Regions from separate parts of the Jeotgalibacillus sp. JSM ZJ347 genome, predicted to be linked through region 2. Evidence: a T-box and tRNA genes for the amino acid it is inferred to sense, from the RefSeq annotation. Region 2 holds a T-box; the other holds one or more tRNA genes.
The links. The T-box of region 2 lies ahead of ACH6CZ_RS00950 (valine--tRNA ligase). A T-box ahead of a tRNA ligase gene usually reads a tRNA of that ligase, here a tRNA-Val.

Region 1: it has a tRNA-Val gene. The T-box ahead of ACH6CZ_RS00950 (valine--tRNA ligase) is inferred to sense a tRNA for this amino acid. The anticodon was not compared.

What each region holds. Positions count from the first base shown of each region.
Region 1 is NZ_JBISEN010000001.1:1,001,617-1,005,082, reverse strand. It holds gene ACH6CZ_RS05110 (TRAP transporter permease) at 1-1,349, shown strand, start outside; tRNA gene ACH6CZ_RS05105 (tRNA-Val) at 1,711-1,783, opposite strand; gene ACH6CZ_RS05100 (NAD(P)/FAD-dependent oxidoreductase) at 1,879-2,997, shown strand; gene ACH6CZ_RS05095 (ATP-binding protein) at 3,049-3,466, opposite strand, start outside.
Region 2 is NZ_JBISEN010000001.1:197,193-200,658, forward strand. It holds gene ACH6CZ_RS00940 (hypothetical protein) at 1-752, shown strand, start outside; gene ACH6CZ_RS00945 (hypothetical protein) at 734-928, opposite strand; T-box leader at 1,031-1,252, shown strand; gene ACH6CZ_RS00950 (valine--tRNA ligase) at 1,504-3,466, shown strand, end outside.

The DNA.
Region 1 (3,466 bases), 800 kb from region 2:
TCTTATTCCTGTTATTCGGGGCTTTCCTTGTGAAAACAGGTATTGGTCAGTACTTTAATGATCTGGCCGTTGCGTTTGCCGGTAAAGCAATCGGTGGACCTGCAAAAGTGGCGATTTTCTCAAGTGCGATGCAGGGAACGATCAGCGGTAGTTCTGTTGCGAACGTTGTAACGTCGGGTTCATTTACAATTCCGATGATGAAACGCCTTGGCTACAGAAAAGAATTCGCCGGCGGTGTAGAAGCAGCCGCTTCTACCGGTGGACAGCTGATGCCGCCAATCATGGGTGCAGCAGCTTTCCTGATGGTTGAATTCATCGGCGGTGTCACGTATTGGGAAATTGCCAAAGCCGCTACAATTCCTGCCTTACTCTATTTTGCGGGAATCTGGATTATTACACACTTTGAAGCGAAAAGAATTGGTCTAACAGGATTACCTGACTCAGAAATTCCTAAAAAGTCAGAAGTACTTAAAAAGATTTACTTATTAACACCAATTTTTGCGGTTATCTTCTTACTGCTTGATGGTAATTCAATTATCAGGGCAGCACTGTACTCAATCGTCATTACTATTCTTGTGAGCTTAATTCGTAAAGATACACGAATTAATATTAGAAAGTTTTTCGATGGATTGGCAGATGGGGCAAGAACAGCCTTATCTGTTGCTGTAGCAACAGCCTGTGCGGGTATTATTGTAGGGGTTGTAACACGTACAGGACTTGGTCTGAAGCTTGCAAATGGTCTGGTAGACCTTTCAGGCGGTATCTTACTACTGACTTTATTCTTTACAATGTTTGCAGCGATTATTCTTGGTATGGGATCACCAACAACTGCAAACTATGTTATTACTGCAACAATTGCAGCACCGGCGCTGATCCTGCTTGATGTACCGCCACTTGCTGCTCACCTGTTTGTATTCTACTTTGGTATCGTGGCTGATATAACACCACCGGTAGCGCTCGCAGCGTTTGCCGCCGCAGGGGTATCAGGCGGGGAACCGATACGAACCGGGATCAATGCCGCCAAGCTTGCCATAGGGGCCTTTATCATTCCGTATATGTTCGTACTTTCTCCTCAGCTGCTATTGATTGATACGAATGCAGGAGAAATCACTCTCTCAGTCGTTACTGCACTTGCGGGAATGACAGCAATCGGTGCAGCAGTAATTGGATACTGGTACAGACCGGTTCATCCGGTTGAACGGATTCTTGCATTGACTGCAGGTCTGATGCTGATCTATCCTGAAGGAATCTCAGATTTACTTGGTGCAGGGCTGTTTGTCGCACTGCTAGTCCTTCAGTTTGTATGGAAGAGAAGAGATAAAAACAACCTGCAAACGGCTAAAGCATAACTAAAGCATCCCGGTTCCGGATATTGATCCGCAGCCGGGATGTTTTTTGATTAAATCAGGTCACAGGGTTTGCAGAAGTATTGAAGGTTAAGAGTGAAAATTTATTTAAGGATATATATTAAAGCCCAACGTTGTTTTAGCACAGCTGGTGATTGCAGCGGAAGGGGGACGACTCCAGCAGGAGAAGCGTGACAGGTGAGACCCCGCAGGCGCGCAGCGACGAGGAGGCAAGGATGGCGCCATAAAACGGCGCACCTGCGGAAGGCGTTCCCCCTGGAGCGGAAATCACCAGCCACCTTTAACAGAGCCAAGCACAAAAAGAAAAACGCTCAATCCCTTAAAGGACAAGCGTTCTCACGTATGATTCCGACTGGTCTCGAACCAGCGACCTCCACCCTGTCAAGGTGGCGCTCTCCCAACTGAGCTACGGAATCATGATATGTATGAAGACAAGTATTATCATACCTTTTAGACAATTAGTTGTCAATCAGTTATTGTTTTAAAATAAGAGATTAAATGAGGTGTTAATATGAAAAGAATCATTGTCATAGGTGGTGGCATAGCAGGCGCTACCGCTGCCTACTACTTATCAAAGCAGGATTGTGAAGTCATTCTGATTGACCGTGAAGACAAAGGGCAGGCAACAGGTGCCGCTGCTGGTATTATTTGCCCGTGGCTATCGCAAAGACGAAATAAAAAGTGGTATTTTCTTGTGAAAGAAGGTGCAGCTTATTATCCTGAGCTGATCAATCATCTGAAAGAAGACGGAGAGACGGATACCGGATACAAACAAACAGGTGGACTCGTACTTCACAAAGATGAGATAAAAAGAGACAAAATGATTGAACGTGCATTGAAAAAGAAAGAAGATGCGCCTGAAATCGGTGAGCTTACTCCACTAAATGCTGAAGACGTAAAAAACAGTTTCCCGTTTCTTACTGAAGATTTCTATGGACTGCACGTCTCAGGTGCTGCAAGGGTAGATGGTAAAAAGCTCAGACAGTCGCTGATTAACGGGATCAAAAAAAACGGCGGCAGATTGATAACTGGTGATGCATCCCTAGCAATTACAGATCGTCAGGTGACAAGTGTCCATGTAGACGGGAAAGAGCTTACAGCTGATCGTATCATACTTGCTGCAGGCGCATGGGCAAAGGAAGTTTTAAAAACGGTGGGCGTAGAGGTAGACGTGTCGTATCAGAAAGCACAAATTGTCCATTTAGGTGTTGAAGGATCAACAGAACAATTACCTGTTGTCATGCCGCCTGGAGACCAGTATTTACTTGCATTTGATGATCAACGGATCGTTGCAGGAACAACACATGAAAATGATGTACCAATGGATGATAAAGTTACGGCTGGCGGGATGTATGAAGTGCTGAATAAAACGTTGGATATAGCAGGAGATCTGGCACATGCTACCTTACTTGAAACGAGAGTAGGGTACAGGCCGTTTACACCAGGCTTTCTCCCGGTTGCAGGTCCTTTCCCGGGTATTGACCGGCTTTTCTTTGTGAATGGGCTCGGTTCATCAGGCTTAACTTCAGGTCCTTTTATCGGGCGGGAAATTGCCAAAATGGCTTTGGATCAACAGTCCATGATCAACCCTGAAGATTATCCGCTAGAGAATATAATTAAAAACATATAATAAAACTAAATGATACATTCAAAAAATAAGTAGCCGGGACATTGCCTCAGGCTACTGATCTTTTCTATACACTGGAAGAGAAATCTCAAAAGTTGTTCCATGATTTTTTTCGCTCGATACTTTTACACTGCCACCGATCGCTCTGATAATACTGTAAGACACCATTAAACCGAGGCCGGTACCTTTTTCTTTAGTTGAAAAGTAAGGTTCACCGAGTCTGTTGATTTCTTCTTCGCTCATTCCATGTCCCTGGTCTGCCACAGTCAGTATATATCCTTTGGACTGTTGGGATACGTCAATCGTCAGAACGCCACCATCCGGCATCGCTTCAATTCCATTTTTAAAAATATTGATCAAACTTTGCTGGAACTGCTTTTTATCTGCAATCAGATATGCACTTTCAGGCAACTGGTCTTTCAGGTGAATATCAACATTATTCATATTTGCCAAAGGCTGAATCACATTCACT
Region 2 (3,466 bases):
GAACTGAAAAATATCGTGACCTTAAGGACCCAGAAGTACAGGAATCGACTGTGATGGAAGATCTCATCTATTTTGAACACCACTTTCCGCTGTCGATCTCAATATCATCGGCGAGAGTGCTAAGAAAGCAGGATGTTGAAGTATATATCGATCATGTAGATTATGAAATTCCTGAAGACGGGATATTAAATGTGACTGCTGACATTATGATTGAAGGGATTTCTGAGCCTGAAAAGCATAAACCTGAAGAAACACGTGAGGAATTAAGAGTTCTCCCAAACCCTCTGGAACAGTGGGAGGGAATGGCTGCCACAGAAGAAGCTGTTAAGGAAGATCAAAAAACAGAACAAGCGGTTGAGGCAGGTGAAGTGTCGGCAGCTGAACCTGTCACTGAAGAGCCTTCTGTGGAAACGATTTTAGAACCGGTTGCAGAACAAGCAGATGAATCCAGCCGTGAAGAGGAGACCGAAGCGTTAAGCAGTGAAGCAAAGGACGATGAAGACAGTGAAGACGAAGTATCCAATCAAAAAAATCGGGAAGATACTTTTACTCGGTTCATTAAGGCACTTGAAGAAGAGCGTACAGTAATTAAAATACATATCGCTCAGCAGGACGAGACACCAGAAATTGTCGCAGAGCGATATGGAGTTCCGATGCTCCAGCTGATGAAAGTAAATCAGTTTGAATCAAGACGCCCTTTTGACAGAGGAGAGCTGATCCGGATTCCAAGTAGTCAAATCCATTCAAAATAAAGTACACACGCAATGCCTACTAAAAAGCCGAGTATTAACACGTCAATAGTGGATGGAAGTAAAAGCAGTCGGATTGTCTGGAAGATACAGAGTGGAATAATGATTTTCTGAAGGGTACATCTGCACTTTCTCCACCATGGCGGCTTCGGTTTTGGAAACAATCTTTTTCCCATCATAAACTCCTCTCCTGCGCATTCATAAGATATCTTATGCAGAGAGAGGTTTTTTGCGATTTTTATTGACGAAACAGCAGTATTTTGATTATGATAGAGCATATATGAGATGCATTGATCAGGAGTAGTATGCAGATTATCGTTCTTCAGAGAAGAAATTCATTTGGTGAGAGAATTTCCAGAATTGATCCTGCAGAAGTCGCCTGTGAGCAGTACCGGTGAACGATTAGTAGCCGGTGCCGGTTTGAAGCCGTTATCTGAATTAAGTGCACAGAATGAGTCTGTGTAAAAAGGTGGTACCGCGAATCAAATCCCTTCGTCCTTTTATGGCGAACGGGATTTTTTTATTTGTTGGCTATTTTAAAGGTCATTGTAGTTTCTGCACAGCTGTTGATTTTAGCGGAAGGGGGGCGACTCCAGCAGGAGAAATCGGACAGGTGGGACAGTGCGAAGCACGAGGAGGCTCACCGCCGATCCTGCGGAAAGCGTCCCCCCGTGGAGCTGCAATCAACAGCCAGCTTTAATATAGCCTATTTGTTAAGCGCTGCTGAAAAATTTTTTTGATGGAGGTAAGACATATGAACGAAACATCAATGCCTACTAAGTATGATCCAAAAGCGATAGAAGAAGGCCGCTATGAATGGTGGCTGAAAGAAAAAGTATTTGAAGCACAGAGTGATGAAAGTAAAGATCCATACACAATTGTCATCCCGCCGCCAAACGTGACAGGAAAACTTCACCTTGGCCATGCCTGGGATACAGCGCTTCAGGATATCCTGACAAGAATGAAGCGTATGCAGGGCTATGACGTATTATGGCTTCCTGGAATGGACCACGCAGGAATTGCAACGCAGGCAAAAGTAGACCAGAAGCTTCGTGAGCAGGGGAAATCCCGCTATGAACTTGGTCGTGAAGCATTCCTTGAAGAGTCATGGAAGTGGAAGGAAGAATACGCATCGCACATCCGTGAACAGTGGTCGAAGCTTGGTCTTGGACTTGACTATAGCAGAGAACGTTTTACGCTTGATGATGGCTTGTCCAAAGCAGTTCAGAAGGTATTTATTGACCTTTATAATAAAGGGCTGATCTACCGCGGAGAATACATTATTAACTGGGACCCGGCAACGAAAACCGCTCTTTCAGATATCGAGGTTATCCATAAAGACGTACAGGGTGCATTTTACCATATGAGATACCCGCTTACTGACGGCAGCGGACATATTGAAATCGCTACGACTCGTCCTGAGACAATGCTTGGCGATACAGCGGTTGCTGTACACCCGGAAGACGACCGCTACAAGCATTTAATCGGAAAAACAGTTAAGCTTCCGATTGTCGGCCGTGAAATCGAAATTGTAGCAGATGATTATGTGGACATGGAATTTGGTTCAGGTGCTGTGAAAATTACACCTGCACATGATCCAAATGACTTTGAAATCGGCAACCGTCATAACCTTGAGCGCGTCCTTGTGATGAATGAAGACGGTTCTATGAATGAAAATGCCGGAAAATACACGGGGTTGGACCGTTTTGAGTGCCGTAAACAGATCGTAAAAGACCTGCAGGAAGACGGCGTACTGTTTGAAATTGAAGAGCACCTGCATTCAGTAGGTCATTCAGAGAGAAGCGGAGCAGTCGTTGAGCCGTATCTGTCAACGCAGTGGTTTGTTAAAATGGAGCCGCTTGCCAAGCAGGCAATGGACATTCAGGGTACTGAAGGAAAAGTAAACTTTGTGCCGAACCGTTTTGAAAACTCATATATGAGATGGATGGAAAATATCAGAGACTGGTGTATTTCAAGACAGCTCTGGTGGGGTCACAGAATCCCTGCCTGGTACCATAAGGAAACAGGCGAGCTGTACGTAGGTGAAGAAGCACCTGAAGATATTGAAAACTGGAATCAGGATGAAGATGTACTTGATACATGGTTCTCATCAGCATTATGGCCGTTTTCAACAATGGGCTGGCCGGATGAGGAAGCTGCTGACCTTAAGCGCTACTATCCTACATCAGCACTTGTAACAGGCTATGACATTATCGCGTTCTGGGTATCACGTATGATTTTCCAGGGTGTAGAATTTACAGGTCAGCGTCCATTTAAAGATGTGCTGATCCACGGTCTTGTACGAGATGCAGAAGGCCGTAAAATGTCGAAGTCTCTCGGCAATGGAATTGATCCGATGGATGTAATTGCACAGTATGGAGCCGATTCACTTCGCTATGTACTGACAACCGGTTCATCACCTGGTCAGGATCTGCGTTTCTCAATGGAAAAAGTTGAATCAGTCTGGAACTTTGCCAATAAGATCTGGAATGCTTCAAGATTTGCACTCATGAATATGGACGGTCTGACATTTGATGAAATTGATCTGAGCGGTGAAAAATCAGTTGCTGATAAATGGATTCTGACAAGATTAAATGACACGATTGAAAATGTAACAAGTCTTGCAGACCGCTATGAATTCGGTGAAGTTGGTCGTACGCTGTACAACTTTATCTGGGATGATTTCTGCAGCTGGTATATTGAAATGGCGAAGCTGC